DNA from 4 places in the Streptomyces sp. NPDC026062 genome. Region 2 is predicted to be linked to each of the others. Evidence: riboswitches for the same ligand, from Rfam matches in the RefSeq annotation. Region 2 holds a riboswitch; each other region holds the start of a gene.
The links. A riboswitch is a leader RNA that binds a small molecule or an ion and turns the genes downstream of it on or off. The one in region 2 is predicted to bind cobalamin.

Region 1: another riboswitch for cobalamin. It lies ahead of ACZ4LX_RS33300 (CbtB domain-containing protein); the one in region 2 lies ahead of ACZ4LX_RS25530 (ribonucleoside-diphosphate reductase subunit alpha).
Region 3: another riboswitch for cobalamin. It lies ahead of ACZ4LX_RS09125 (ABC transporter substrate-binding protein); the one in region 2 lies ahead of ACZ4LX_RS25530 (ribonucleoside-diphosphate reductase subunit alpha).
Region 4: another riboswitch for cobalamin. It lies ahead of ACZ4LX_RS31130 (cobalamin biosynthesis protein); the one in region 2 lies ahead of ACZ4LX_RS25530 (ribonucleoside-diphosphate reductase subunit alpha).

The regions. Positions count from the first base shown of each region.
Region 1 covers NZ_JBVHOQ010000052.1:30,517-37,388, forward strand. Annotated here, with positions in the region: gene ACZ4LX_RS33275 (rhodanese-like domain-containing protein) at 1-404, shown strand, start outside; gene ACZ4LX_RS33280 (GNAT family N-acetyltransferase) at 398-922, shown strand; gene ACZ4LX_RS33285 (antibiotic biosynthesis monooxygenase family protein) at 977-1,330, opposite strand; gene ACZ4LX_RS33290 (DUF6357 family protein) at 1,468-2,727, opposite strand; gene ACZ4LX_RS33295 (histidine phosphatase family protein) at 2,851-3,435, opposite strand; adenosylcobalamin (AdoCbl) riboswitch at 3,559-3,652, shown strand; gene ACZ4LX_RS33300 (CbtB domain-containing protein) at 3,698-3,913, shown strand; gene ACZ4LX_RS33305 (CbtA family protein) at 3,943-4,710, shown strand; gene ACZ4LX_RS33310 (GNAT family N-acetyltransferase) at 4,851-5,360, opposite strand; gene ACZ4LX_RS33315 (tetratricopeptide repeat protein) at 5,442-5,798, opposite strand; gene ACZ4LX_RS33320 (pirin family protein) at 5,940-6,872, shown strand, end outside.
Region 2 covers NZ_JBVHOQ010000030.1:46,592-53,463, reverse strand. Annotated here, with positions in the region: gene ACZ4LX_RS25545 (GlxA family transcriptional regulator) at 68-1,042, opposite strand; gene ACZ4LX_RS25540 (hypothetical protein) at 1,124-1,336, shown strand; gene ACZ4LX_RS25535 (ribonucleotide-diphosphate reductase subunit beta) at 1,360-2,376, opposite strand; gene ACZ4LX_RS25530 (ribonucleoside-diphosphate reductase subunit alpha) at 2,376-4,754, opposite strand; adenosylcobalamin-variant (AdoCbl-variant) riboswitch at 4,908-5,005, opposite strand; gene ACZ4LX_RS25525 (GNAT family N-acetyltransferase) at 5,073-5,585, opposite strand; gene mctP (monocarboxylate uptake permease MctP) at 5,738-6,872, opposite strand, start outside.
Region 3 covers NZ_JBVHOQ010000007.1:232,962-239,833, reverse strand. Annotated here, with positions in the region: gene ACZ4LX_RS09130 (FecCD family ABC transporter permease) at 1-492, opposite strand, end outside; gene ACZ4LX_RS09125 (ABC transporter substrate-binding protein) at 489-1,529, opposite strand; cobalamin riboswitch at 1,593-1,779, opposite strand; gene ACZ4LX_RS09120 (acyl-CoA dehydrogenase family protein) at 2,174-4,075, opposite strand; gene ACZ4LX_RS09115 (hypothetical protein) at 4,243-5,532, shown strand; gene ACZ4LX_RS09110 (carbohydrate kinase family protein) at 5,716-6,648, opposite strand.
Region 4 covers NZ_JBVHOQ010000044.1:21,070-27,941, forward strand. Annotated here, with positions in the region: gene ACZ4LX_RS31105 (hypothetical protein) at 1-749, opposite strand, end outside; gene ACZ4LX_RS31110 (alpha/beta hydrolase) at 935-2,062, opposite strand; gene ACZ4LX_RS31115 (class II aldolase/adducin family protein) at 2,236-2,898, opposite strand; gene ACZ4LX_RS31120 (inorganic phosphate transporter) at 3,135-4,397, shown strand; gene ACZ4LX_RS31125 (hypothetical protein) at 4,442-4,687, shown strand; cobalamin riboswitch at 4,850-4,981, shown strand; gene ACZ4LX_RS31130 (cobalamin biosynthesis protein) at 5,116-6,159, shown strand; gene ACZ4LX_RS31135 (cobyric acid synthase) at 6,156-6,872, shown strand, end outside.

The sequences.
Region 1 (6,872 bases), on a different contig from region 2:
ACGCCGCCCGTCTCTCCTTCGAGGCGGATGTCTCCGACGTCCACGCCGATCTGGCATCCGGCGCACCCGGCATCGTGGTGGTCGACACCCGCAGCAATGCCGCCTGGGACCAGGGTCACATCCCCGGCGCCATCCACATCCCCACCGCGCGGATCGCCGACCTGGCGCCGCGCCTGATCGACCCGGCCCGGACCGTGGTCACCTACTGCTGGGGCCCCGGCTGCAACGGCGCGACCCGTGCGGCGCTGGCCTTCGCCCGCCTCGGACACCAGGTCAAGGAAATGCTCGGCGGCTTCGAGTACTGGGTACGCGAGGGATTCGCCTACGACTCCGCCACCGGTGCCGAGCAGCGTCCTGTCGACGACCTGACCGCCCCGCGTTCGGGAATCTCCTGCGCATGCTGAAGGACACCGCACGGCCGGACGGCGTGATCCGTCCGGCCATCGCGGCCGACCTGCCGGCGATAGCTCTCCTGTGCGCCGCCCATGCCGCCTTCGAGCGCGCCGAACCCGTGCCCGCTGATCTCGCCACCCGTCTGGAGCCCGTGCTGTTCTCAGTACATCCGAGAGCGTGGTGTCTCGTGGTCGACCGCGGCGGCGAACTGATTGGTTACGCCACCTGCTCCCGCGAGTTCTCCACCTGGCAGGCAACCGACTACGTGCACCTGGACTGCCTGTTCGTCACCGAACCGCACCGAGGCGAGGGCTGGGGGCGCGCGCTGCTCAACGCCGTGAAGGACGCGGCAGCAGCCCGCGGCGCCGCACAGATGCAGTGGCAGACCCCCGACTGGAACACCGATGCCATCTGTTTCTACCACCACGTGGGGGCCCAAGCCCGGTCCAAGATCAGGTTCTCACTCCCCACTCGCCCGGCAGAAGACCTGCCCCGAGCGCCCGTGGACGGTCACGCCGTCCGGCTGTAGCCGTCCGGACCTTGCCGGTGTGCGCCACGGGGCGGCGGACGGGAGGCGGCGGGCCTACGTTCGCGTGAATCCTTGGCTCCGTTCCACTTTCGCCACGTGCAGCGTGTAGCTCCGATACCACTCGGCACGTCCGCGCTTCTGCGCCGCACGGTGCTCGGCGTTGGTCCGCCACTCGGTCAGGGCATCGGCGTCCCGGAAGTACCCGACGGTGATGCCCAGACCGCCAGGAGTCTGTGCGTGATCCATCCCCAGGAACCCCGGGACGTTCTTCACCAGGTCTTCCATACGGGCATTCGTCTCGCTGTAGCCGCCCTGCTCGGGCGACCGCACAGCAGTGAAGACAGCAACGTAGTAAGGAGGTTCAAAGGCTTCGACGGGCCTGGCGGACACTTCCGGTTGCTCGCTCATCGCGTCACCGTAAGGCGGGACGTGCCGGACGATCCAGCGTCTTTTGCGACGGTTGTGGCCGGCGCCGAGCTCGCGTGGCTGGTGTGCCCGTTCGTACGCGGGTTTTCCGGCGGCGCAGGCGATGGCTCCTGCCGGGGCTACTTGGCGCCGCGCTCCCGACGCGCGCGTTCGAAGTCGGCATTCTGCATCCAGGGACCGTGCTGATCGAGTGCGGCGCAGCCGCCGAGAACGAAGGCGCTCACCATGTTCCGGTACTCGCCGATCCCGTCGACCAGGCTGTACTCGACCCGGTACTCCGGATCCGACCCGCTCTCACCCTCGCGCACCGTGGTGATCCGGGCGATGGAGTCCGCGTAGAAGTGGAGCTGGATCCCTTCGCCCATCCTCTCGTCCTCGATGGTGAACACCTTGTTGTCCGAGGCGGAGCGATCGCCGACGAACTCCCAGAACTCCGCGCCGGCGGTGCGAGGGGAGCCCGAGCTCCACTGCTTCTCGACGCCTTTGTCGTCGGTGAACGACAGGACCGTCTTCCGCGCACTCTCACCGAAGCCGGTGCGGTCGGCGACAGCCTCCTCGGCATCGTCCATGGACATGTTCCTGGAGCGGCCTGCGGCCTCCGAGCACATCAGGAAGACCACGGTACGCACCGCGTCGTCGACGACCTCGGGATGTGCGCGGCGCACGGCCGCGTCGACCGCCGTCGCCATCCGATCCCAGTCGCGCTTGTCCGTGGCGTGCTTTCCCCGTCGCGGATCGCGGCCGATCCGCATCCCGGCGCACGCCTGCTCCGCAGTGGCGATCACACGCATGACCTCGGACAGCAGCGTGGGGTCGACGGCGCCGGGCATCCGTCCGGGAACCGTCGAGCCGTGCAGATACTGGCCCGTGTACTTCAGAATCGCGGCGTCGAGCGGACCGAGTACGGTTCCGCGCTCGGCGCGACGGCGGTTCGCGTGGTACTCCGCAGCTCGTTTCCCGTTCGACGTCTCTGTCGCCGCGCGCATGGCCGTACAGACCTGACCGCGTTCGAGCGAACCGATGTCAGCCCCATGGGCTATGAGCCGGCTTCTGTCCCACCGGATGCGGCGGAAGAGAGCGTCCACATCCGAGGGCGGGGAGAGGAGGACCGGATCCAGGAGCGCGACGGCGGCGGTCTCGTCGAGCCGGCCCCGGGTGCCGGCGTCGTCGCACAGGGGAAGGACCGCACTCCACAGCAGCAGGTGTCTGGCCAGGTCCTCCCGGATCACCGCAAGATGGGCTTCCCCGATCGGGAAGGTGAACGTGCGGGGTTCATGGTTGGCGTCGGCCCCGGCACCGAGCATCAGCCTCAGCTCACCGTCCTCGCGGATCACCTTCGGGATCCAGCCGCCGTCGCGCGTGAAAACGGTGTCTCTCATGGGCTCAGTCTTCCCCATGGGACGAGAGCAGCGGATGCCGGTCGTCCGGTGCTTCGGTCAGGACACCGGCCGGCCGTGCGGCATTCGGCCGAGAAGCGGACGGACGACCCGGCGCAAGGCATGTCAACCGCCCTGCCCCGGCGCAAGTGGCCTGCCGCACCGCAGGCTCCACCGCCCCGACCTGCCGCTGAGCTCCGTGAGCGTCAGCGGTGCGATATCGATCCGCCAGAACGACTGAGGCGGAACGGCCAGCGCATGGACGACCGAGGCCCTGACCACGGCGGGTTCGGCCACCACGAGCACCCGTCCCGGGCCACCGCCGTCCAGCTCGTCGAGCCACGCCCCTGCCCGCGCGCACAGTTCCTCCAAGGACTCGCCATCATGCGGTGCGGCGGAGGGATCCGCGAGCCAGGACGCCACACCTTCCGGCTCGCTCGCGCTCACCTCGTCCAGCCGGGCGCCCGTCCAGCGTCCCAGATCCCAGTCGTGAAGCGAGAGTTCGGGGAGGGAGCGCACCCCGAGCGCGTCGGCGGTGAGCGTGCAGCGCCGGGACGGTCCGTGCAGGGCCCGGTCCGCCGCAGGCAACGTGCCCGCCGCGGAACGCGCCAGCCGGAGGCCGGACTCGTCGAGCGACGCGTCACCCGCGAACCGGGCCTCACGCAGCGCGGCGTTCATCGCCGGTGAGATCAACATCACCCGTACCGTCATGCTCGCCCTCAACTCCCTGAACCAGGGCCACTTGGCCAACCCCACCATGGCATCGGGGCCCGTCGGCCCGCACACCGGCACCATGGCGGCACCCGCTCCCAGGCGGTATCGTCGCGACGACATGACGAAGGTGTGACGGAAGTCCGGTGAGAATCCGGCACGGTCGCGCCACTGTGAACCCGTTTCCGTACGGGAAGTCAGACCCAGCACCTTCGTCTCAGGCACCACGATCGGGACGCGTGTTCCCTCAGGAGGTTCTGCCATGGCTCAGACTGCTGCCCCCGCGACAGCCGTACCCGCCATCACCCCCATCTCGCTGAAGACCATTGCCCCTTGGGCGGTCTTCTTCGGCGTCGTCATGCTGATCCTGCTGTACTTCGTCGGCGCCGAGCAGGGCGCCACCGCGCTCATCTCGGGCGAAGGCGTGCACGAGTGGGTCCACGACGGCCGCCACCTTCTCGGTTTCCCCTGCCACTGATCCATCCGGCTGATCCAGGGGAATCCCTCATGAACTCCATATCTGTCAGAGCTCTGCTGGTCCGCGGCATGCTGGCCGGCCTGGTGGCGGGTGCTCTCGCACTGCTCGTCGCCTACTTCCTCGGCGAGTCCCGTGTCGACGCGGCCATCGCCCTCGAAGAGACACACAGCCATGACCACGGCGGCGGCGAGGAACTCGTCAGCCGCACCATGCAGTCCACCGCCGGCCTGGCCACCGGTGTACTCGTCTTCGGCGTCGCCGTCGGCGGCATCGCCGCGCTCGTCTTCTGTTACGCCCTCGGCCGGATGGGCCGCTTCGGCCCGAGGGCGACGGCTGCGCTGATCGCGGGAGCGGCCTTGCTGACCGTGTACATCGTGCCGTTCCTGAAGTACCCGGCGAATCCGCCGGCGGTCGGCAACCCGGACACCATCGGCCGACGTACCACGCTGTTCTTCCTGATGGTGGTGCTCAGCGTGTTGCTGGCCGTGGCCGCCGTCATCCTCGGCAAGCGCCTGGCCCCACGCCTGGGCAACTGGAACGCCACCATCGCCGCAGCCGCGGGCTATGTGCTGGTGACCGGGCTGGCCTACGCCTTCCTTCCCTCGTTCAACGAGGTCGGAAAGGACTTCCCGGCAGCTCTGCTCTGGGAGTTCAGGCTGGCCACGCTCGCGGTGCAGGTCACGCTCTGGACCACCTTCGGGCTGGTCTTCGGATATCTCACCGAACGGCTGCTGGTGCCGAAACCGGTTGCGGTCACGGACGGCGCGGCGAACCTGCCGGCGACCGTCGCGGGCTGAACCCCGGCGCGACGACGGGCCCGGCACGCGGGACCTGAACGGCGTGCCGGGCGCGGAGAAGGGTGTGCACCGCGTCGACAGCATGCCCGGAGCCCGCCGGGGAGAGGTCCGGCGGGCTCCGGGCATGCGCGGGAGCCGTCTCACGCCTGACGGGCGGACCCGTCCCAGTCGGTCCTGTAGTACCTGAGCTGCGTGTCCTCCTTCACCAGGCGCATGCCTGCCGCGGTCATGACGCGCTGGGAGGCGATGTTGTCGAGGTCGGCGTCCCCGTGTACGCAGACGACGCCCCGGTCGCGGGCGAACCGCAGCAGCGCGCGAAGCGCCTCCGAGGCGTACCCACGGCCGTGCACCGACTCCACGAGCCCGTAACCGATCGTGACGTGCTCCCTCTCGTCGGGCGGTCCGTGAAACCCCACGCCCCCGATCACCAGTCCGTCCTCGCGGCGCCGTATGCCGTACGGGCCGTAGGGAGTGGGATCACCGGCTTCGGCGCAGGTGTCCAGGAACCGCCTGGCCGCCCTCATCTCGCCCGGTGAGGGATAGCCCGGAGCCCAGTGCACACCGTCGGCCGGCAGGCCCGCGGCCACCTGTCCGGCGTCGGCAACGGTCATCGGATACAGAAGCAGGCGTGGTGTGACGAGGTCGGTCATGCCCCGGGAAGTATCACGCGGCGCGGCCGGGCCGCACCCGGATTTCCGGGTGCGGCCCGATGGGCCCGGCGACCGCCGAGGTCACGCGCCGTCGGCCGGCGGGAAGTCCCCGGCCAGCGCGGCGGCCATCCGCAGCTGTGTGTCGGCCTCGGCCTGTCGGCCCTGGCGCTCCAGTGTGCGGCCCAGCATCAGCCGCGCGTACTGCTCGACGGGGTCGCGCTCCAGCACCTCGCGCAGCTCCGCCTCGGCCCGCCCGAGCCGCGCCGAGTGGTAGTACGAGCGCGCCAGCAGCAGCCGCGGCGCGACCTGCTCCGGCACCTCCTCGACGAGCCCGCCCAGAATCCGGGCCGCGGTCGTGTACTCCTTCGAGCCGAAGAAGAACTGCGCACGGTCCCAGCGTTCGGCAGCGGTACCGAACTCGTAGTAGGTGTCGCTCATGTGATCTCCTCGGTCGAGATGCCGCCGGGCTGTTCCCGTACGCGTCCACACCCCCCAACACGCATCAATGGTTTAACATTCCACTAAATATTCGGCGTGGGTGCCGCCCGCCCGGAGTCGCACGGGAATAGGTTGAGCGTCATGAGCAATCTCGATCGTCAGGCCGCACTCTCCGTCTGCGGAGGCAGGGGCTTCGTCGTCGCCGAACCCGTACGTGAACTTCTCACCCCGCGACATGTCCGGCTCGGCGAGTCCACCGAGGTCCGCAGGCTGCTGCCCAACCTGGGCCGCCGCATGGTCGGGGCCTGGGCCTTCGTCGACCACTACGGCCCCGACGACATCGCCGACGAGCCCGGGATGCAGGTGCCGCCCCACCCGCACATGGGCCTGCAGACGGTCAGCTGGCTGCACGAGGGCGAGGTCCTGCACCGCGACAGCCTGGGCAGCCTCGAGACGATCCGCCCGCGCGAACTCGGTCTGATGACGTCCGGCCGTGCCATCAGTCACTCGGAGGAGAGCCCCAGGCCGCACGCGTCGCTCCTGCACGGCGCCCAGCTCTGGGTCGCCCTGCCCGATGCCCACCGCAACGTCGAACCGCACTTCCAGCACCACACGGACCTGCCGACCGTCACCGCCCCCGGCCTGACGGCCACGGTGATCCTGGGCACCCTCGACGGCGCCACGTCGCCCGGTACCGCCTACACCCCGATCGTCGGCGCCGACCTCGCCCTGAGCCGGGGCGCCGAAGCCCGGCTTCCGCTCGACCCGGACTTCGAGTACGCCGTGCTGTCGATGTCCGGCGAGGCCGAGGTCGACGGCGTCCCCGTACTGCCCGGCTCCATGCTCTACCTCGGCTGCGGGCGCACGGAGCTCCCCCTGCGCGCGGAGTCCGACGCGGGTCTGATGCTCCTGGGCGGTGAGCCCTTCGCGGAGGAGATCGTCATGTGGTGGAACTTCGTGGGCAGGAACCAGGACGACATCGCGAAGGCCCGTGAGGACTGGATGAACGGCGACCGGTTCGGCAACGTGCGGGGCTACGACGGCGCTCCGATCCCGGCTCCGGTGCTGCCCCCG
Region 2 (6,872 bases):
CGGCCCGGTCCATGGACAGGAGAGGACAGAGCTTGGACGAATCATCCGACGTCGGATCCTCGGACGGTCAGGCGACTTCGCCCAGTTCGGCCGGGCCCCGGAAGGTCCGCCGGTACGCGTTCGGCGTGGTGCCCAGCGAACGTACGAACTGGTGGCGGAGCGCGGCGGCGTTCCCGAAGCCGGTCCGGCCGGCGATCGTGTCCATCGTTTCGTCGGATGTCTCCAGCAGATTCTGCGCCAGCAGGACCCGCTGGCGCAGCAGCCAGCGGTAGGGCGTGGTGCCCGTCTCCTGCTGGAAGCGGCGGGCGAAGGTGCGCGGGGACATGTGCGCCTGGGCGGCCAGCTGCTCGACGGTCGTCTCCTGGTCGAGGTGGCGCTCCATCCACGCGAGCGTGTCACCGACCGTGTCGCAGCGGTTGCGGGGCAGCGGGCGCTGGATGTACTGCGCCTGCCCGCCGTCGCGGTGCGGCGGCACCACCATGCGGCGGGCGATGGTGTTGGCCGCGGCGATCCCGTACTCCTGGCGTACCAGGTGCAGACAGGCGTCGATCCCTGCGGCCGTGCCCGCCGACGTGATGACCGCGCCGTCGTCCACGTACAGCACGTCCGGCTCGACGATCGCCTGCGGGAAGCGGCGGGCCAGCTCGGTGGCGTGGCGCCAGTGCGTGGTGCAGCGCCGGCCGTCCAGGAGGCCGGCCGCGCCCAGGACGTACGCCCCCGAGCAGACGCTCAGCACCCTGGCCCCCCGGTCCACGGCCCTGCGCAACGCGTCCAGGACCTCCTCGGGATACTCCCGGTCCATGAAGTGGCTGCCCGCCGGGACGGCGATGAGGTCGGCCTCCTCCAGGCGGTCGAGGCCGTGGGGGGTGCTGAGGGTGAACCCGGCGTGGGTCCGCAGGACCGGACCTTCGGCGGAGACCACGGCGAAATCGTGCACCGGCAGGCCCTCGTCGCTGCGGTCGAGTCCGAAAACCTCGCACAGGACGCCGAGTTCGAAGGGATGGACCTCGTCGAGCAGCAGGGCGGCGACATTTTTCAGCATGCCTCCAGTATGGCAGTAATTCGATGCTCTATGACAGTCCTGCCACTGCCGGGGCCGGCCGGAACCGACGACAGTAGAGGCATGAACACATTCCTGAACGGCCTGGGCATATCCGTTGTTATCGCACTCGTGCTGCTGCCGGCGCTGCTCGGCATCGCACGCGAACGCCGCATCGACCGCGAGCTCCGGGAAGCGGAATACGCCCGGAGCGCCGAACCCCCGCAAGCGGCGGACGCCGCGCAGCCCGCGAGGGCCGCACGGCGTCCGTACGTCAGAAGCTGGGCGAGGGTCTGAGGACGCCGCCCGGGGGAGTCTCCTCAGAAGTCGTCGTCGAAGCCGACGGTGCCCTCGACGGCCACCTGGTAGGCGGACGGGCGGCGCTCGAAGAAGTTCGTGAGTTCCTGGACACCCTGGAGCTCCATGAACGAGAACGGGTTCTCCGATCCGTACACCGCGGGGAAGCCCAGCCGGGTGAGCCGCTGGTCGGCGACGCACTCCAGGTACTGGCGCATCGACTCGGTGTTCATACCGGGCAGGCCCTCGCCGCACAGGTCGCGGCCGAACTGCAGCTCCGCCTCGACGGCCTCCTTCAGCATGTCGGTGACCTGCTGCTGGAGGGCGTCGTCGAAGAGCTCCGGTTCCTCCTTGCGGACGGTGTCCACGACCTCGAACGCGAAGTTCATGTGCATCGTCTCGTCACGGAACACCCAGTTGGTGCCCGTGGCGAGGCCGTGCAGCAGACCGCGCGAGCGGAACCAGTAGACGTACGCGAACGCGCCGTAGAAGAACAGCCCCTCGATGCACGCCGCGAAGCAGATCAGGTTCAGCAGGAAGCGGCGGCGGTCGGCCTTCGTCTCCAGCCGGTCGATCTTCTCGACCGAGTCCATCCACTTGAAGCAGAACTGCGCCTTCTCGCGGATCGACGGGATCTCCTCGACCGCGTCGAACGCGGCCGCCCGGTCGTCCGGGTCGGGCAGATAGGTGTCGAGCAGCGTCAGATAGAACTGGACGTGCACGGCCTCCTCGAAGAGCTGCCGCGACAGGTACAGCCGCGCCTCGGGGGAGTTGATGTGCTTGTACAGCGTCAGCACGAGGTTGTTGGAGACGATCGAGTCGCCCGTCGCGAAGAACGCGACCAGCCGGCCGATCATGTGCTGCTCGCCCGGCGAGAGCTTGGCGAGGTCGGCGACGTCGGAGTGGAGATCGACCTCCTCCACCGTCCAGGTGTTCTTGATCGCGTCCCGGTAGCGCTCGTAGAAGTCCGGGTAGCGCATCGGCCGCAGGGTCAGTTCGAAGCCCGGGTCCAGCAGGTTCTTCTCAGGGGTGGAGCTCATTACTGGCATGCCTCGCAGGACTCGGGGTTTTCGAGGGAACAGGCGATCGCGTCCGCGTCGGGCGCGGGTGCCTGCTCCGGGATCGGGGCGGCGGACGCCGCACGGGCGATCCGGGTCGCCGGGCGGGAACGCAGGTAGTACGTCGTCTTGAGTCCCTGCTTCCAGGCGTACGCGTACATCGAGGAGAGCTTGCCGATGGTCGGCGTCTCCAGGAACAGGTTCAGCGACTGGCTCTGGTCGAGGAACGGCGTACGGGCCGCCGCCATGTCGATCAGGCCGCGCTGCGGGATCTCCCACGCCGTGCGGTACAGCGCCCGCACCTCCTCGGGGATCCAGGCGAAGCCCTGCACGGAGCCGCTGGCCTCGCGCAGCGCCTCCCGGGTGCGCGCGTCCCACACGCCGAGCTTCTTCAGCTCGTCCACCAGATACGCGTTGACCTGGAGGAACTCACCGCTGAGCGTCTCGCGCTTGAAGAGGTTGGAGACCTGCGGCTCGATGCACTCGTACACACCGGCGATCGAGGCGATCGTCGCCGTCGGCGCGATGGCCAGGAGCAGCGAGTTGCGCATCCCGGTCGTCGCGACCCGGGCCCGCAGCGCGTCCCAGCGCTCCGGCCAGTTCAGCTCGGTGTCGTAGTGGTCGGGGTGCAGCACGCCTCGGGCGGCACGCGTCTCGGACCACGCCGGCAGCGGGCCCGAGCGCTCCGCGAGGTCGCAGGACGCCTCGTACGCCGCGAGCATGATGCGCTCGGAGATCTTCGTGGACAGGGCGCGGGCCTCGGGGGAGTCGAACGGCAGCCGCAGCTGGAAGAAGACGTCCTGGAGACCCATGGCGCCCAGCCCCACCGGACGCCAGCGGGCGTTGGACCGGCCGGCCTGCTCGGTCGGGTAGAAGTTGATGTCGACGACCCGGTCGAGGAACGTCACGGCGGTACGGACGGTGGCGTCGAGGCGCTCCCAGTCCATCGTGCCGCCCCCGACGAACGCGCCGAGGTTGACCGAGCCGAGGTTGCAGACGGCCGTCTCGCCGTCGTCCGTGACTTCCAGGATCTCGGTGCACAGGTTCGAGGAGTGCACGACGCGGCCCGGCTCGGCGGTCTGGTTCGCGGTCCGGTTGGAGGCGTCCTTGAACGTCATCCAGCCCTGGCCGGTCTGGGCCAGCGTCCGCATCATCCGGCCGTACAGCTCACGGGCCGGCAGGGTCTTGCGGGCCAGGCCCCTGGCCTCGGCCGCACGGTAGACGGCGTCGAACTCGTCGCCCCACAGGTCGACCAGTTCGGGCACGTCGGCCGGGGAGAACAGCGACCAGGTGCCGTCCGCGTCGACGCGGCGCATGAACTCGTCCGGGATCCAGTGCGCCAGGTTGAGGTTGTGCGTACGCCGCTGGTCCTCGCCCGTGTTGTCGCGCAGCTCCAGGAACTCCTCGATGTCCGCGTGCCACGTCTCCAGGTAGACGGCGGCCGCGCCCTTGCGCCGGCCGCCCTGGTTGACCGCCGCGACGGAGGCGTCGAGCGTCTTCAGGAACGGCACGATGCCGTTGGAGTGCCCGTTGGTCCCCCGGATCAGCGAACCGCGCGCACGGACACGGGAGTACGAGAGACCGATGCCGCCCGCGTGCTTGGAGAGGCGCGCCACCTGGTGGTAGCGGTCGTAGATCGAGTCCAGTTCGTCCAGCGGCGAGTCCAGCAGGTAGCAGGAGGACATCTGCGGGTGACGGGTGCCGGAGTTGAAGAGGGTGGGGGAGGAGGGCAGGTAGTCCAGCCGGCTCATCAGCCCGTACAGCGCGGCGACCTCGTCCAGGGCGCGCGCGGAGGTGTCCTCGGCCAGTCCGGAGGCGACGCGGAGCATGAAGTGCTGCGGCGTCTCGATGACCTGGCGGGTGATCGGGTGGCGCAGCAGGTAGCGGCTGTGCAGGGTGCGCAGGCCGAAGTAGCCGAAGCGGTCGTCGGCGCCGTCGGTGAGCGACCGCTCCACCAGGGCGTCCAGCGCGGCGGCGTGGAGGGTCACGAACTCGGCGGTGCGGTCCGCGATCAGGCCCTCGCGGTGTCCGACGGCGACCGACGCGGAGAACGATGTCGCGCCCTGCCCGGCCGCCTCGTCCGCGATGGTGCGGGTGAGGAGACGGGCGGCGAGCCGGGAGTAGGCGGGGTCCTCGGAGATCAGACCCGCTGCGGCCTCGGTGGCCAGCGAGCGCAGCTCCGCCTCGTCCGACCGGGCGTTGCGGCCGCGCAGCGCGGCGGCGGCGACGCGCCCGGGGTCGGTGTCGGGCAGATCGGCGGTGAGGTCGGTCAGGGTCCGCAGCAGTACGGTTCCCGGTCCGTCGCTCGCGGTTCCCGTTGATGCGGCCGCTGAAACCGGATCGGCTGGCGCGATGGTCACGGTGGTGCTCTCCCTCGCTCGGCTCGGGGCCTTCGGGGAGCGGGGCAGCCGGGCGGGGCGGGGCCCGGGGCAGGGCGGCACTCCGTGCGGCGTCCACCGGCCCATCCACGAGGCCCGGACGTCTGGGCATCCGGATCGGTCGAGCCGGATGCGCTGTCGGCAGGAGCTCGGACTCCGGGTGCGCAAAAGCGCACCGAACACACCGTTGCGGGACAGTTCCGGATTCGCACCGGATTTCCCTGCGGCGACAGCGAGCATGAGCATACATGTGGGGGCTGCCGGATGAGGCAGCCCCCACATGTTGTGTCGTGCTTGCTCTCACACCGGAGGATGCAGCTCCAGGCGGTACGTCAGCAGCTTCAGGCCGGCGATCGGGTTCCAGTCCTTCTCGGGGGTCCGTACGAAGCCGAGGCGCCCGTAGATCCTATGGGCGCCGAGCATCGCCGGCTGCGTCGAGAGAACGATCCCCGTGACGCCCCTGGTGCTCCGCGCGCGGTCGATACAGGCCCGTACGAGCGCCTCGCCCGCCCCGGCGCTACGGGCCTCGCGGGAGACCGCCAGCATCCGGAACTCGGCCTCGTCCGCCGAGGCGATGTCGGCCCACGGGTTGCCGGGCGGGGCGTAGGTGACCCCGCCCAGGACGCGGCCCCGCGCGTCGGCGGCCACCAGCACCTCGGCCTCGGCGGCCCGGCGGGGTACGTCGCGCAGTCGCACGAGGTACGGGTCGTCGGCGCCGTAGTCCAGGAGCCCGTCGCCGAGGTAGGCCTCGGCGGTGATCTCTCCGAGGAGCGCGTGCTCGGCGGGCTCGACCGGCCGGATCGTCATGTCCATGGGCGGCAGTCTCCCGCATCCACGGGCCGGGGCCGCAAGGGGTTTTCGGCGGCACGCGCGAAGAGGCCGCCGCATCCCCCGGGGAGGGCGCGCGAAGGGCCGCCGTACCCCTCCGGCAGGGGAGTACGGCGGCCCGTTCGCGTACGCGGCGGTCAGTGGCCGCCGGGTGCACCGGCGGTGGCCGGCGGGAGCTCCGTCTTCACACCCGGGTCGCCCGCGTCCGCCGTGTAGTCGCCCGGAGCGGTCTCGTCTGCCCCGGCAGGCGCTTTCATGGCGTTCAGGACGAAGGTGAGGACGACGGTCACCACGAGGTTCAGCACGAAGGCCGTCAGACCGATGTAGCCGATCTCCCCGAGGCCCGGGATCTCCTTGGAGGAACCGCCGAAGTGCTCCTGGGTCGGGCTGGCGACTCCGTACGCGGCGGCCGTTCCGTAGACCATGCCGACGGCCCAGCCCCCGAGCAGTGCCCAGCGGTGGAACCACCGGGTGAACAGCCCGCCGACCAGGGCGGGCATGGTCTGGAGGATCCAGATTCCGCCGAGCAGCTGGAAGTTGATCGCGACCGTCTTGTCCATGGTGAGGACGAAGGCGAGCGCGCCGACCTTCACCAGCAGCGACACCAGCTTGGAGATCTTGGTCTCCTGCTCGGGTGTCGCGTCGGGCTTCAGGAAGTCCTTGTAGATGTTCCGGGTGAACAGGTTCGCCGCCGCGATCGACATGATCGCGGCGGGCACCAGCGCGCCGATGCCGATGGCGGCGAACGCCACGCCCGCGAACCAGTCGGGGAACATGTTCTCGAACAGCTGCGGGATCGCCAGCTGGCCGTTGTCCACCTTGATGCCGGCGGCGATCGCCATGAAGCCGAGCAGCGCGAGCAGCCCCAGCATCAGCGAGTACAGCGGCAGGATCGTCGTGTTGCGGCGGATCACGTCACGGCTGCGGCTGGAGAGCGTCGCCGTGATCGAGTGCGGATACATGAAGAGCGCCAGCGCCGAACCCAGGGCCAGGGTGGCGTAACCCCACTGACCGGCCGCCGCGGGTGCGAGCGCACCGGTCGGTTTGCCTCCCGGCGGACCGGCGAACTTCTCCTGTGCGGCGGCGAAGATGTCGTCGAAGCCGCCGAGCTTGATTGGGATGTAGATGATCGCCACGGCGATGACCAGATAGATCAGACCGTCCTTGACGAAGGCGATCAGCGCGGGCGCGCGCAGCCCGGAGGAGTACGTGTACGCCGCGAGCACCGCGAACGCGATCAGCAGCGGCAGGTCCTTGATGAACCAGTGGGTG
Region 3 (6,872 bases), on a different contig from region 2:
CATGACCAGGGCGAAGGAGCACAAGGCCCCGATGAACGCCCCGGCCGACAGGGAGACCGCTCCCCCGCCGACGCCGAGGACGACGACCACGACGGCGCCGGTCGAGGCTCCCGAGGAGACCCCGAGGACGAACGGGTCGGCGAGCGGATTGCGCAGCAGCGACTGCATGACGGTGCCGCAGACCGCGAGTCCCGCGCCGCAGACGGCGGCGAGCAGGGTGCGCGGCATGCGCAGGTTCCAGATGATGCCGTCACGGATCGGGCTGAGCCGCGACTCACCGGCACCGAGGTGGGAGGCGACCGTGGACCAGACGTCGGCCACGGAGATCCGGGCCGGGCCGATGGTGACGGCGAGGGCGACGGACAGGAGCAGCAGCAGGATCCCGCCGGCCCACAGGAGTCCGCCGCGCAGGCCCCGCAAGCCCCGTCGGCCGGGCCGGGGGTGCGTGCCCGCGTACGCGGGCGGCGCCGCGGCCTGTTCGGTGTCCGTCACCCCGCGAGCCCGAAGGCGCGCAGCCCGGCGGCGACGCGCTCCACGCCCTCGACGGTCCGGATGGTGGGGTTCATGGCTTGGCCGCTGAGCAGCACGTAGTGCTTGTCGCGGACGGCGTCCATGTTCTTCGTGGCGGGGTTGGACTCCAGGAAGGCGATCTTCTTCGCCGCGCTCTCGGCGGTCTGCGACTTGCGGGTCAGGTCGCCGATCACCAGTACGTCCGGGTTGCGGTCGGCGACGGTCTCCCAGTTGATCTGGGGCCACTCCTCGTGGGTGTCGTCGAAGGCGTTCTTCGCACCGAGCTCCCGGGTGATGATGCCGGGCGCCCCGCAGCAGCCGGCCAGGTACGGAGCCTCGGAGTTGGCGAACCAGTACATCAGTGAGGCATCGGAGGCGTCGATGTCTCTCGTCGCCTCACGAACCCGGGCGCGCAGCCCGGCCACCAGTTCCTCGCCGCGCTCCGGTACGCCGAACACCTTGGCCAGGTCGCGCACTTCGCCGTAGACGCTGTCCATGGTCAGGGCGCCGGTGCGGACACCGTCGCCGTCCTTGCTGTTGTCCTTGGCGGTGCAGTCGGCGGGCGAGACATAGGTGGGGACACCGAGTTCCTCGAACTGCTCGCGGGGGGCGACTCCGCCCTTGGCGAGCGTCGACTCGAAGGAGGCGCTGACGAAGTCGGGTTCCTGGTCCAGGACCTTCTCCGACGAGGGGCGGTTGTCGGAGAGCCTCGGGACACCGGCGTTGGCCTTCTCCAGCCCCTTCAGTACGGGGTCGGTCCAGGTGGCCGTGGCCGCCAGCCGGTCGGCGAGGCCGAGCGAGAGCAGGATCTCGGTCGATCCCTGGTCGACCGGCACGGCGCGCTCGGGGGGCGCGTCCACGGTGACGGTCCGTCCGCAGTTCGTCAGGACCACCGGATAGCCGTCGGCTCCCCCGGACTTGGCTGCGGAGCCGCCCGAGCCGCCGCCGCAGGCGGACAGCAGGATCAGCGCGGCGGTGAGCAGGGCGAAGGAGCGGGCGGGGCCGGCTGTGGGCGGCACGGAGTACCTCGGCGTCTCTGGGCCCATGCGCGGGGCCCTGTGTACGGAGTTCCGCGGCCCGGTACCGGGCCGTGGGTGCCAGCAGGTCTTCGGACTCGGGTTCACGCGGACGGGACGCCTTCCCGGGAAACCGTGGGTCTCCCAGTGGCCGTGGCCCCGCCCGTCCCCCTCACCGCTGCGCGTCAGTTCCGGATTCACACCGGATTCCCTGACTCCTAGGTGGAGTTCGACTGGCTCCGGGCACGCTACCACGACCCTCTGCGCAGCTCAGCTGCAGTGTGGGTCCGGCCAGGGAAGCCGGAGGTGTGCCGTACGCACGCCTGTGACCGGCCGTGCGGGTCCAGCCCGTACGGACCGGGGCGGTGCCGTACGCACGCCTGTGACCGGTCGCGGGGGTCCGGCCCGTGGGGCGCCGGGGCGGTGCCGTACGCACCGCCCCGGCGCGGGACCGGCCAGGCAGCGTTTCTCCGGCTACGCCTTGCGGCGAACCGATTCGCCAACCTGGCCGTGTGCTCCCTCACACCACCGTGAGAGCACAGCCGCGGTACCCCAGAAGGCCAGCAGGACTCCCCGGACGCCCAGACACCGGACCGCGTCCGCCGCCCGGCGCGGCAGCACGGCGGCCGACTGCCTCGGTGTGCCCGTCATCGCGTCCTCCCGGCGGGTTCCTGGGTTCCCGTGGTGTTCCAGGAAGCGCCCGGGTCGTCGTACGCGTCCATGTAGCCGGCTCCCGCGATGGGCCAGTCGGCGAGCAGTTCCCCGGGCAGCGCGAAGGAATCGGCCAGCTCGGGCAGATGACCGCTCACGGCCGCGACGAGCTGCTCGATGGCATCGGTGAGCCCGTCGACCTGGCCGGCGGTCAGATGGCCGGCGGCGAGCAGATCTCCGCTGTCGCGCGCGACCCGGCGCAGCGCGAACAGCCGGGCCAGTTCACCCAGCCGCTCGCGGGCCGCTCCCGCGGGCAGCTCCGCGATCGCGGTCTCGTACGCGTCGGCCGCCTGCCGGACCGCATGGGCCTCGGTCCCCCGCAGGGCGGGCCCCGAGGCCGCGTTCCAGCGTTCCAGCGGGCCGCCTTGCGGCACCCGGGCCAGCCGTGCGGCCGCCCTGTCGAACCAGATGTGTTCCGCCTGCGCCAGGAGCCGGCGAAGGAAGCGCAGATCGGTGAGGTCACCGTCCGGCGGGCCTGCGGCCGGTTCCTCCCGCGTCGCGCGTGCCGCGTCGAAGAGCAGTCCGGCGGCAGCCCGCGTGTGGATGGCCAGGTTGTCGCCCTCGGCGGTGATGGCGCCCTCGATCCCGGTGACGAGTTCGGCCATCCCGTTGTTCTCCAGCAGTCCCTGGGCGCCGCACCGTTCCCGGCACTCGACCATCACCGACCGGGCCTGCCAGGTGATCCACCCCTTGGCGATGTCGACCAGCCGCTCGGCGGCCTCCCGCTCCGCGGGCGGCCGCGTCGCCACCTGTTCCCAGCGGTCCAGAGCACGTCGGTGCAGCAGGCTCATCGCGTAGACGGTGGCCATGGCCTCGGCGAGCGGACCGTGGTGGCTGCGGTGGGCGATCACCGGCACCGGAGGCGCCGAGCGGCTTCCGGAGACGAAGCGGTGGCCTCCGTAGCGGACGGCGATGGCCAGCGTGACCCGTGCCGAGCCCACCGCGCTCGCGCTCATACAGATCCGGCCGGTGGTGACCCGTGCGATCGAGGTGAGGAAGCGGCGCCGGTGTCCTGTGGTGTCGCTGCGGAACACCCCGTCGTCGCCGACCCGCCCCTGCGCGCCGCCGAGCAGCGCGCCGCGGTCCACGAAGACCTGGTCGAAGGAGGTCAGGCAGTGGTCCACCGGACTGCCCATCCGCGCGGGCAGCAGGCGCACCCTCACCCCGGGCAGGGTCCGGGAGGCGTCGGTGAGCGGCACAAGGAGCAGGAAGACCCCCTGGTCCACGCCGTCGACGATCAGCCGGGCGGCGACGAGTCCCGACTTGGGGCCGCCGGCCGGACTGGTGTTGGGCATGAACTTCTGGGCGCCGGAGTGCGGGGTGTGCACAACGAACCCGTCCCGGTCCGGGTCATAGGTGGCGGTCGTCTCGACGGCGACCGCGTCATTGCCGTGGGCCACCTCCGTACAGAGGAAGGTGCCGACCCGTCGCAGGTCGAGATAGTCCGACAGATCGCGGGGGCTGTCGGCGTCGTTGTCCAGGAGGCTGCCGAGGAAGAGGTTGTAGTGAATGCCCGCGACGGTGGCGAGTGCCGGGTCCACCGGGGCGATCCATTCGTGCAGAGCGGCCAGGGCTCGTGGGTCGGCGGCCGGGCGGGCGGCGCTGTCCAGTGCGCTGTTGAGCCTGCGCAGCCGCGCGTGGGCAAGGGCGAGCCGCTCCTCGGGGGCGAGGCCGGGAGGGGGGCAGACGGGCCGGCGGAACGGATCCGTGGCGACGAGCCGGCGCCAGAAGCCGTGCTCGCGCTGGGCGTCCGGACCGAGGAGCGCGGTGGTGAGCGGGCCGGCGAACGGCCGGGTTCCGGCTCCCGAGGGTCCGGCGCTGCGGAGAAGTGTGGTCATACAAGCGGGAACGATCGGAAATCGTCCAGGACACCCCGCAGCCTGCTACAAAAATCGATTCTCCCCTGCCCGGCGGGGTCTCCGACGCCACCCGCCCGGCCACCACTCGTCACCCGTATGCAGTAATTCGCCGCGCTGTGCGGGCGTCCAGGACATCCCCTTGGGGCATGGAACGGCACCCCGACGAGTCGGCAGCGACGGACGAGCACGCCGAACTGGAGGCCCTGCGCGCCCGGGTGGCGCAGCTGGAGATCCGGGCCACGGGCCGCTCCCGGCCTCGTGTGCGTTCGTTCTTCGCGGTCCTGCTGATCCTGGTGGCGGCTGTCCTCACCCCGTTGAGCATCGTGTCGAGCTGGGCGAGCGATGTCGCGGGGAACACCGACCGCTACGTGAAGATGGTGGAGCCGCTGGCCTCCGACCCCGATGTGCAGGCGGCGGTGACCACACGCGTCACCGATGCCGTCATGGTGCATCTGGACATCGACGCGCTGCTGGCGGACGTCGCTCCGGCCGACCGGCCCGTGGTGGACAAGGCACTCCGCAGGCTCGGCGACCCGCTGACCGCCGGCATCACGAACCTCGTCCGCGGCACCGTGGAACGGTTCGTGGCCGGCGACGAGTTCGCGCGGGTGTGGAGCAGCCTCAACAGGTCCGCCCACTCCGCCGTCGTGAAGGCGCTGACCGGCGAGGGCGGCGGCGCGGTGAAGCTGACCGACGACACCGTCACCCTGGACCTCGCCCCGGTCATCGACCGGGTGAAGCAGCGTCTCGTCGACCGGGGCCTGACGGTCGCGGGGAGGATCCCGGAGATCCACACCGACTACACGATCCTGACCTCGGACTCGGTCGGCAAGGCCAAGCAGGGTTTCCGGGCGCTCGAACTCCTCGGATTCTGGCTTCCCGTGGTCACGCTGGTGGTGGCGGCGGGCGGGGTGCTGCTCGCGGTACGCCGCCGGCGGGCACTGGTCACCGCGGCGCTCGCGGCAGCGGCGTGCGCCGCCCTGCTCGGGCTCGGGCTGTGGGCAGGACGTGCCTTCTACCTCGACAGCCTCCCCCCGGACGTCTCGCAGCCGGCTGCGGGCGCTGTCTTCGACGCGCTGGCCGGCTATCTGCGGGCCGGGGTCCGGCTGGTCGTGACGGTCGGCGCGGTGGTGGCGCTCGCCGCCTGGCTCACCGGCGCGGGCCGGGCCGCGACCCGGGTCAAGGCGGTGTGGAGCGGTGGCATCGGGGCCGTCCGGGAGGCGGCCGGTGTCACCGGCGGTCCGGTCGGCAGATGGGTGCACCGGGCGAGGCGGCCGCTGAACTGGACGGTGGTCGTGGCGGCTGTCGCGGTGCTGGTGGCGTGGGACCGGCCGACGGGTCTGGTCACGGTGTGGATCGCCCTGTGCGCCCTGTTCGTCCTGGCTGTCGTCGAGTTCCTCGACGACAGCACACCGCGTCCGGCGGCACCTGCGTAGCCCCGCCGCCGGGACCGCCTTGTAATGCCCGAGTAACGGGCGGCCCGTACAACGGTGCCGTGCCGGTGACAGCTGGGCGGTGAGGGGTGGGCAGCATCTCCGGAGCCACCGCTCCAGCATCTCCTCGCCGGCGCATCGGCGGTGCCGCCGTCCCCGTGGGGGGTGACGGTGGCACCGCCGCGTTCACATCCGGCCGAGTGCCGCGTCCAGTTCGGCCAGGTCGGGCGGGTTGGCGCCGGCCCTGGCGACGGTGACGGCCGCCGACGCCGCCGCGTGCCGCAGGACGTCCCCCATCGTGGCCCGGTCCACTGCCCGCAGCCGCTCCCGGCCGGCGGCGCCGAGCAGTCCGTGTGCGGCGAGTGCGTGCAGGGTGCCGGACATGAAGGCGTCCCCCGCGCCCACCGTGTCGACGACCTCGGCCGGCGGCGCGGCGACGGTCACCGGCCCGTCGGGCAGGACCGCACAGGCTCCGTCCGCGCCCCGGGTGACGAGGACGACGGCCGGGCCGGTGGCGAGCCACCGCTCGGCGGCCTTCACCGGGTCCTCGCCCGGATACAGCCATTCCAGGTCCTCGTCACTGGCCTTGACCACGTCGCTGAGCGCGACACAGCGCTCGGCCCTGCGCACGGCGGCCCCGTGGTCCCCCATCAGCTCCGGACGCACATTGGGGTCGTAGCTGACGGTCGCGCCCGTCCGCAGCGATTCGACGGCCGCGACGACGGTGGCCGCTCCCGGTTCCATCACGGCCGCGATCGACCCGGTGTGGAGGTGCTGGGGCGCCGTGTCCGGCCGGACCGCGCCGAGCGTCCAGGTGATCTCGAAGGTGTACGCGGCCCTTCCGGTGCTGTCCAGGGCCACGGCGGCGGACGGGGTGGGGGCGGTCGCGCCGTCCGTGCGGACATCGACCCCGGCTCCGGTCAGGTGGTCGCGGATCAGCCGCCCGTTGTCGTCCGCCCCGAGCTGAGTGAGCAGCGTCGCACCGTGTCCGAGCCTGGCCAGGCCGTACGCGACGTTGGCCGGGCTGCCTCCCGGATGGACCCGGTCGGCCGTGTCCGGCAGCCGGACGATGTCCGCGACGCATTCACCGATGACCAGCAGGTGCTGTCTGTCGAGCATGAGGGTGATGTCTCCCGTGGTGCGATGGCGTGGGCGTCCTGACAGCGGTGACCGCCGGCGAACGCGCGGAGCCGGTCCTGCCGTGTACGGACCGCTCCGGCGCATCCTGGCAGAGGTCACTGTCCGCGCACCCGTGGAGCCCGGTCCCGCCGCGCACGGACGGATCCGGCCACTGCCGGGGCGGCCCGCGCCAACACCCGTGGCCGTACGTGACGCCGGCGCCG
Region 4 (6,872 bases), on a different contig from region 2:
TTCCCGGCGGGGCTCTGGGCGGCGACGCAGATCTGTTCCAGTTTGACCCAGACCGCCCAGTTGCCGAGCGGGGTCAGGGTCGCGGTCCCGGCGCCGAGGGTGAGGGCGCCGACCGCGGCCAGCCCCTCCAGAGCCCAGTCCAGCAGGAGTGCGACCAGCGCTGCGGGATGGGCGGTGGGCGCGGGTGCGGCGGGCGCGGGCAGCACCTGGGGCCCGTACGGGACCTCGCAGCGCTCCTCGTGCAGTTCCGCCACGCGCTGGCCGAGCAGGTCCAGGAGGGCGGGCACGGTGACCGGGCCCGCCGAGAGCTGGAGGAGGGAGAGCACCTGGGGCACGGCCTCGACGGCCTCGGCGACGGCGGTGGACTCGATGTCCCGCGGTGCGGGGTGGACGAGCGACCAGGCGTCGAACAGCGCCACCCAGCCTCGGAGCACGGCGGAGTCGTCGCGGTCCCAGGCACGCAGCCGCCAGCCGGGGCGGGCGGTGTCCCCGTGCAGTTCCACGAGTCCGGCGAGCCTGGCCCGGTCCCAGCCGGAACTCACCTGGGCCGGGGAGAGTTCAAGTGCGGCCGCTGCCCGTTCGAGCGCCTGGGCGGCCAGTGGAGGTGTGCCGGAGCTCGCACCGCCGGCCGCCCAGCGGGCGATCCGTACGGCGTCGGCGAGAGCGGCCCTGGCCTGGCGGGCCAGTTCCGCCCTGGGCGGGGTGCCCTCGGGCGGGCGGGGCGCCGGCCTGGTGCGCCGGGTGGTCACGGCCTTGCGAGCGGTGGCGAGGGGTCGCGGGCGGACAAGTCGCAGCCTGGAGTCGCGCGGGGTACGGGACGTCACGGGGAGCAGTCTTGCCTCTGACAGCCCGAAAGCCCAAACGGAACCCGGATCACCGGTGCCGGGGCGCGGCCGTACCGGCCGGGACCAACCGGCCGAAGCGGCACATCAGCTCACATCAGGGGCGTGAGGAAGCGCCGCAGCGTCTCTTCGTAGTGAGCCGGGTCGGCATTCCACATCGCCGCATGCGGAGCCTGGGGTACGGCGTGCAGGGCGACCAGGTCGGGGCGGCGGGCGGCGAGCTCCCGGGACGGCTGCCAGGGGGCCAGGGTGTCGTCGGGTCCGTGGAAGATCAGTGTCGGGACATGCAGGGTCGCGGGGAGCGAGGTGTCCAGGAGCCTGGCTCCGCGCAGTCCGGTCTGTCCCTGGGCGGCACGGACGGCGAGGGGCAGCACGGCGGACGGGACGCCGTTGGCCGCGGCCAGGGCGCGCAGGGTGGTGGCCCAGTCCAGCACCGGTGAGTCGAGGACGAGGCCGCAGATCCGGTCCCGCAGCGCGGAGTTGGCGCAGGCGTGCAGGGCCATCGAGGCGCCGGTGGACCAGCCGTGCAGGACCACCTTCTCGGCTCCGTAACGCACGGCGAAGCGGATGGCCGCGTCCAGGTCGCGCCATTCGGACTCGCCGAGGTGGGCCAGTCCGTCCGGGGAGCGCGGTGCCCCGGCGTCTCCCCGGTAGGCGAGGTCGAGAACGGGCAGCTGCTGGCCGTGCAGGAAACCCGTCACGTTCAGAGGGTGTTCCCGGGTGGTGCCGAGCCCGTGCACGGCGATCACCCAGGTGTCGCGGGGGCCCGGCACGAACCAGGCGGGCAGGCCGCCGAGTTCGCCGGGGATCTCCACCTCGCGGAAGTCGAGGCCGAGGGCGGTGGCGGGGTCACCGGTGTGGACCTCCGGCGTGATGCGGACCTTGGCGCCGGGGCGCAGGGTGCCGCGGTTCACGCGTTCCAGTCGGCGCACGACGGTGTCGGGGGCCTGGTGGGCCTGGTCGGCCACCGGTCCCACCACGGCGTGGACGTCGTCGCCCACCAGTCCGTAGGTTCCGGGGCGCAGCGACGTGAAGGACCGGGTCAGGGTGACCTGACCGGCCGCCGTCGCATGCACGGTGAGTCTGCGGTCGGCGGGCAACGGGCGTCCGGACGGCGTCTTGAGGGCGACGCCACCGGCGTACCGGCCGGCCGCGACCGCTGCCGCGCCGACGCCGAGGATGGAGGTGACGGCAGCTGCCGTTGCTGTAGCGGGGCGCACGGCTTCAGTCTCCGGGGCACCGCCGCACGCTGCCAGCGGACGGGGGCCGTCCGGTGGGCCGGCCGACACGGGGGCGCCCGGCCGGGGGCCGGGTGTGCGGGGCCGGGCGGCGGGCGGGGCCGGGCGGCGGGCGGGGCCGGGCGGTCCCCGGCCTGGCCCGGTCCGTATGTGGTTCAGTCCGGCCGCTGTCCGTACCCCTTCAGTGCCTCCTTGACCTCGCCCAGCTGTTCCGGCGTGAGCAGCGCCGGGGTGCGGCCGGGTACGGAGCTCGCGGTGAGCCAGAGGCGGCACAGCCATTCGAGCTGGGCGGTGCGGTCGTACGCCTCGTCGAGGGTGGCGCCGTAGGTGACCGTGCCGTGGTTGCCCAGCAGACAGCCGGTGCGGTCGCGCAGAGCGGCGAGCATGTTTCCGGCCAGTTCCTCGGTGCCGTACCGGGCATACGGAGCGACCCGGACGGGGCCGCCCAGCATCGCGGCGGCGTAGTGGACCGACGGCACCTCGGCGACCAGGGTGGAGACGGCCGTGGCGTGCACCGCGTGGGTGTGTACGACGGCCGCCGCGTCGGTGTTCCGGTACACCGCGAGATGGAGCGGGAGTTCGCTGGTGGGGACCAGCTCACCGAGGACCTGGTTCCCCTCCAGATCGACACCCACCAGGTCCCCGGGACGGAGCCGGTCGTACGGCACTCCGCTCGGGGTGACCAGTACGGTCGCGCCGACCCGTGCCGAGACGTTGCCCGAGGTGCCCACGACCAGCCCTTCGGTGGCCGTTCTGCGGGCGGCGGCAACGACCGCGTCCCAGGCCTGTTCGATCGAATCCCGCCACTCGCTGCTCATTCGAAGATCCTTTCCACGGATGAGCGGCCCGCTGCCGCCCCTCCCCCGAAGGCCCGCCCGGACTCCGGATCCCGGGCCCACACCGGCCTGTAGCGGAATCACGCCGTCGCACGGCGGACACATGGGACTGCGCCGCCCCGGTCGGGGTCACCGCAACGCCCTGCCCAGTTCATCTTCCGTTCACCCAGATTGCCTACGGTCCACGTGCCACTGACGTCGAACGATTGCCTGGGTAAATGGAACACATCACGCTGCTGCTCGCGATTGTGATCGTGACAGCTCTAGTGTTCGATTTCACGAACGGTTTCCACGACACCGCCAACGCGATGGCCACAACCATCTCGACCGGCGCACTCAAACCCAAGACCGCGGTGGCCATGTCCGCCGTTCTCAACCTCGTGGGCGCCTTCCTGTCGGTGGAGGTCGCCAAGACGATCTCCGGCGGGATCGTCAACGAAGACGGGCTCAGAACCGAGGTCATCTTCGCGGCGCTCGTCGGCGCCATCCTGTGGAACCTGCTGACCTGGCTGGTCGGCCTGCCGTCCAGCTCCTCCCACGCACTGTTCGGCGGCCTGATCGGCGCCGCGGTGATGTCCGCCGGCTGGTCGTCGGTCGACGGCGGCACCGTCGTCACCAAGGTGCTGCTCCCTGCGGTCGCCGCCCCGGTCGTCGCCGGTGTGGCAGCGCTGCTGGCCACCAAGCTGACGTACCGCATCGGCGGGAAGGTCACGGGCGGCGCCCAGGAGAAGGCCACCGCGAAGGGATACCGCGCCGGGCAGATCGCCTCCGCCGGGCTCGTATCGCTCGCCCACGGCACCAACGACGCCCAGAAGACCATGGGCATCATCACGCTCGCCCTGGTCACCGGTGGCGTCCTGGCCCCCGGCTCCAACCCGCCGGTCTGGGTCATCGTGTGCGCCGGTCTCGCCATCGCACTCGGCACCTACCTGGGCGGCTGGCGCATCATCCGCACCATGGGCAGTGGCCTGACCGAGCTGAAGCCGCCGCAGGGCTTCGCCGCCCAGACCAGTGCGGCCACGGTCATCCTGGCCTCCTCGCACCTCGGCTTCTCCCTCTCCACCACCCAGTCCTGTTCCGGTGCCGTCATGGGCGCGGGCCTCGGCCGCAAGGGCGGTGTGGTCCGCTGGTCGACCGCCACGCGGATGTTCGTCGCCTGGGGTCTGACGCTGCCGGCCGCCGGTCTGGTCGGTGCGGGCGCGGAGTTCCTCACCAAGCAGGGCACCTGGGGTGTGGTGGTCGTCGCGGCGCTGCTGGTCGCCGGCTCCGGTGCGATCTGGCTGCTGTCGCGGCGCAAGCCCGTCGGCCACGACGACGTCGCCCCGGCCGCCGCGGAAGCCGAGCCCGCAGGTGTCGTCACCACGGCCATCGCGGCCGTCAGCCCGCCGCCCACCGCGGCCGCTCAGCCCCACGACCTCACGGCCACCATCCCGGCCCCCGCCGGTCCGGTCTCCGACCCGGCCCGACCCGCCACGGTCTGAACGACCCACCACGGTCCCAGAGCCTCCGGTAAGGACAGATCACCATGAACATCGACTGGGCAGCCCTCGGCACCGTCTTCGGCGTCTCGCTCGTCGCCACCGTCGCCCTGGTGGGCCTCTTCACCCTCGGCATCGTCGGCCTCTCCAAGCAGCCGGAACCGGCCGCCCAGGGCGGCCCGGCAGGCGGGCCGGCGGGCACATCGCTCAGGCTGGCCCGCGCCGGCGGGTACGTCTGCTTCGGACTGTGCGCCGCCGCGGTGGCCTACGGCATCTATCTGATCGTCGCCTGACGTCACACCCGCCCCTCCCAGCTCACCCGCATCGGGCCGGACGCACTTCGTGCGCACCCGGCCCGATGTGCGTCTGCGCACACTGCACCTCCGCAGGTCAACGGCAAGTTGACGGACGTTCGCAGAGCGTGGTGGACTGCCGGAGCCATTACGGCGACAGCAGAGGAAGCCGGTGCGAATCCGGCGCGGTCCCGCCACTGTCACCGGGGAGCAGTCCCCCACCACGGGAAGTCACGGTCCACGCAAGCGGACTGGAAGGCCGGGGGAACTGCGGATCCGGAAGCCAGGAGACTCTCGTCGCCGTCACGTCGAACCAGGGCGCGGACCCTGAGTGAGGACATTTCGCCATGCCCGGCTGCCGTGCGTTCGCTCCTGTGCAACTCAGAACAGGCCCCAAGGTCCTTCGAGGCGCAACGGCCGGCTGACCCGTGCGTGCCGATCGCATCTTCGCGTACGGCGCCACGGCCGGTCTGATCGGCGATCTGCTGCTCGGTGACCCCCGCAGGGGGCACCCGGTCGCCGCCTTCGGGCGGGCCGCGGCAGGCGTCGAACGCCGTCTGTGGCGCGACCACCGCGGGTGGGGCGCCCTGCACACCCTGGTCTGCGCCGGAGGCGCCGCCGGGGGTGCCGCACTGGCCTCCCGCGCCCTGCGCCGCCACCCCGCCGGGTCCGTCGCCCTCACCGCAGCCGCCACCTGGTCCGTCGTCGGCGGCACGTCGCTGGGCCGCGAGGCACGGTCCATCGGCGATGCCCTGACCGCCGGGGACATCGAACTGGCCCGTGAGCGGCTGCCGCATCTGTGCGGCCGCGACCCGCAGTCCCTGGACGGGCCGCAGATCGCCCGCGCCGTCGTGGAGTCCGTCGCCGAGAACACCTCGGACGCCGTCGTCGGCGCCCTCGTCTGGGGTGCGCTGGGCGGGGTCCCCGGACTCGTCGGATTCCGCGCCGCCAACACGCTCGACGCGATGGTGGGCCACAAGTCCCCCCGCTACCTGCGCTACGGCTGGGCCTCGGCCCGCCTCGACGACCTCGCTGGCTGGCCGGGCGCCCGGCTGACGGCCCTGCTCGCCGTGGCCGCCGGGGGGCGGCCACGGGAAGCGGTGCGCGCCTGGCGGGCCGACGCGGCCAAGCACCCGAGCCCCAACGCGGGTCCGGTGGAGGCCTCGTTCGCGGGCGCGCTCGGCGTACGCCTCGGCGGAACGCTCGCCTACGGCGGCCGGGTCGAGCACCGCCCGGTACTCAACGGGGAGACGGGCCGCGCGGTGGAGCCCGGGGACATCGAACGGGCCGTACGGCTGTCGCGCCGGGTGAGCGCCCTGGCCCTCGGCGTGAGCGTGGCCGCCCGTCTGGGTGCGGGGCTCGCGGCACGAAGGATCGCGGGGACCCGCACCGCAGGCACTCGGCTCCCGGGGTCCCGGCCCTCCGGAGCGCCACTCCCACAACCCCGACTCCCCGAACGGAGACCGACATGAGCGGCGGGCTGCTGGTCGCCGGGACCACCTCGGACGCGGGCAAGAGCGTCGTCACGGCCGGCATCTGCCGCTGGCTGGTACGCCGGGGCGTGAAGGTGGCGCCGTTCAAGGCGCAGAACATGTCACTCAACTCCTTCGTCACCCGCGAGGGCGCCGAGATCGGCCGTGCCCAGGCCATGCAGGCCCAGGCCGCCCGGGTGGAGCCGACCGCACTGATGAACCCGGTGCTGCTCAAGCCCGGCAGCGACCGCTCCAGCCAGGTCGTCCTGATGGGGCGTCCGGTCGGCGAGATGAGCGCGCGCGGCTACCACGGCGGCCGGCAGGAATCGCTTCTGTCCACCGTCGTGGACTGCCTGGAGCAGCTTCGGGGCACGTATGACGCGGTGATCTGCGAAGGGGCGGGCAGTCCGGCCGAGATCAATCTGCGGCGCACGGACATCGTGAACATGGGCATCGCACGGGCGGCACGCTTCCCGGTGGTGGTGGTCGGCGACATCGACCGGGGCGGGGTCTTCGCCTCGTTCTTCGGTACGACGGCGCTGCTCTCGGCCGAGGACCAGTCGCTGATCGCCGGCTACCTGGTCAACAAGTTCCGTGGCGACGTCTCGCTGCTGGAGCCCGGTCTGGACATGCTGCGCGATCTGACGGGCCGGCCGTCCTACGGGGTGCTGCCGTTCGCCCACGGTCTCGGCATCGACGAGGAGGACGGGCTG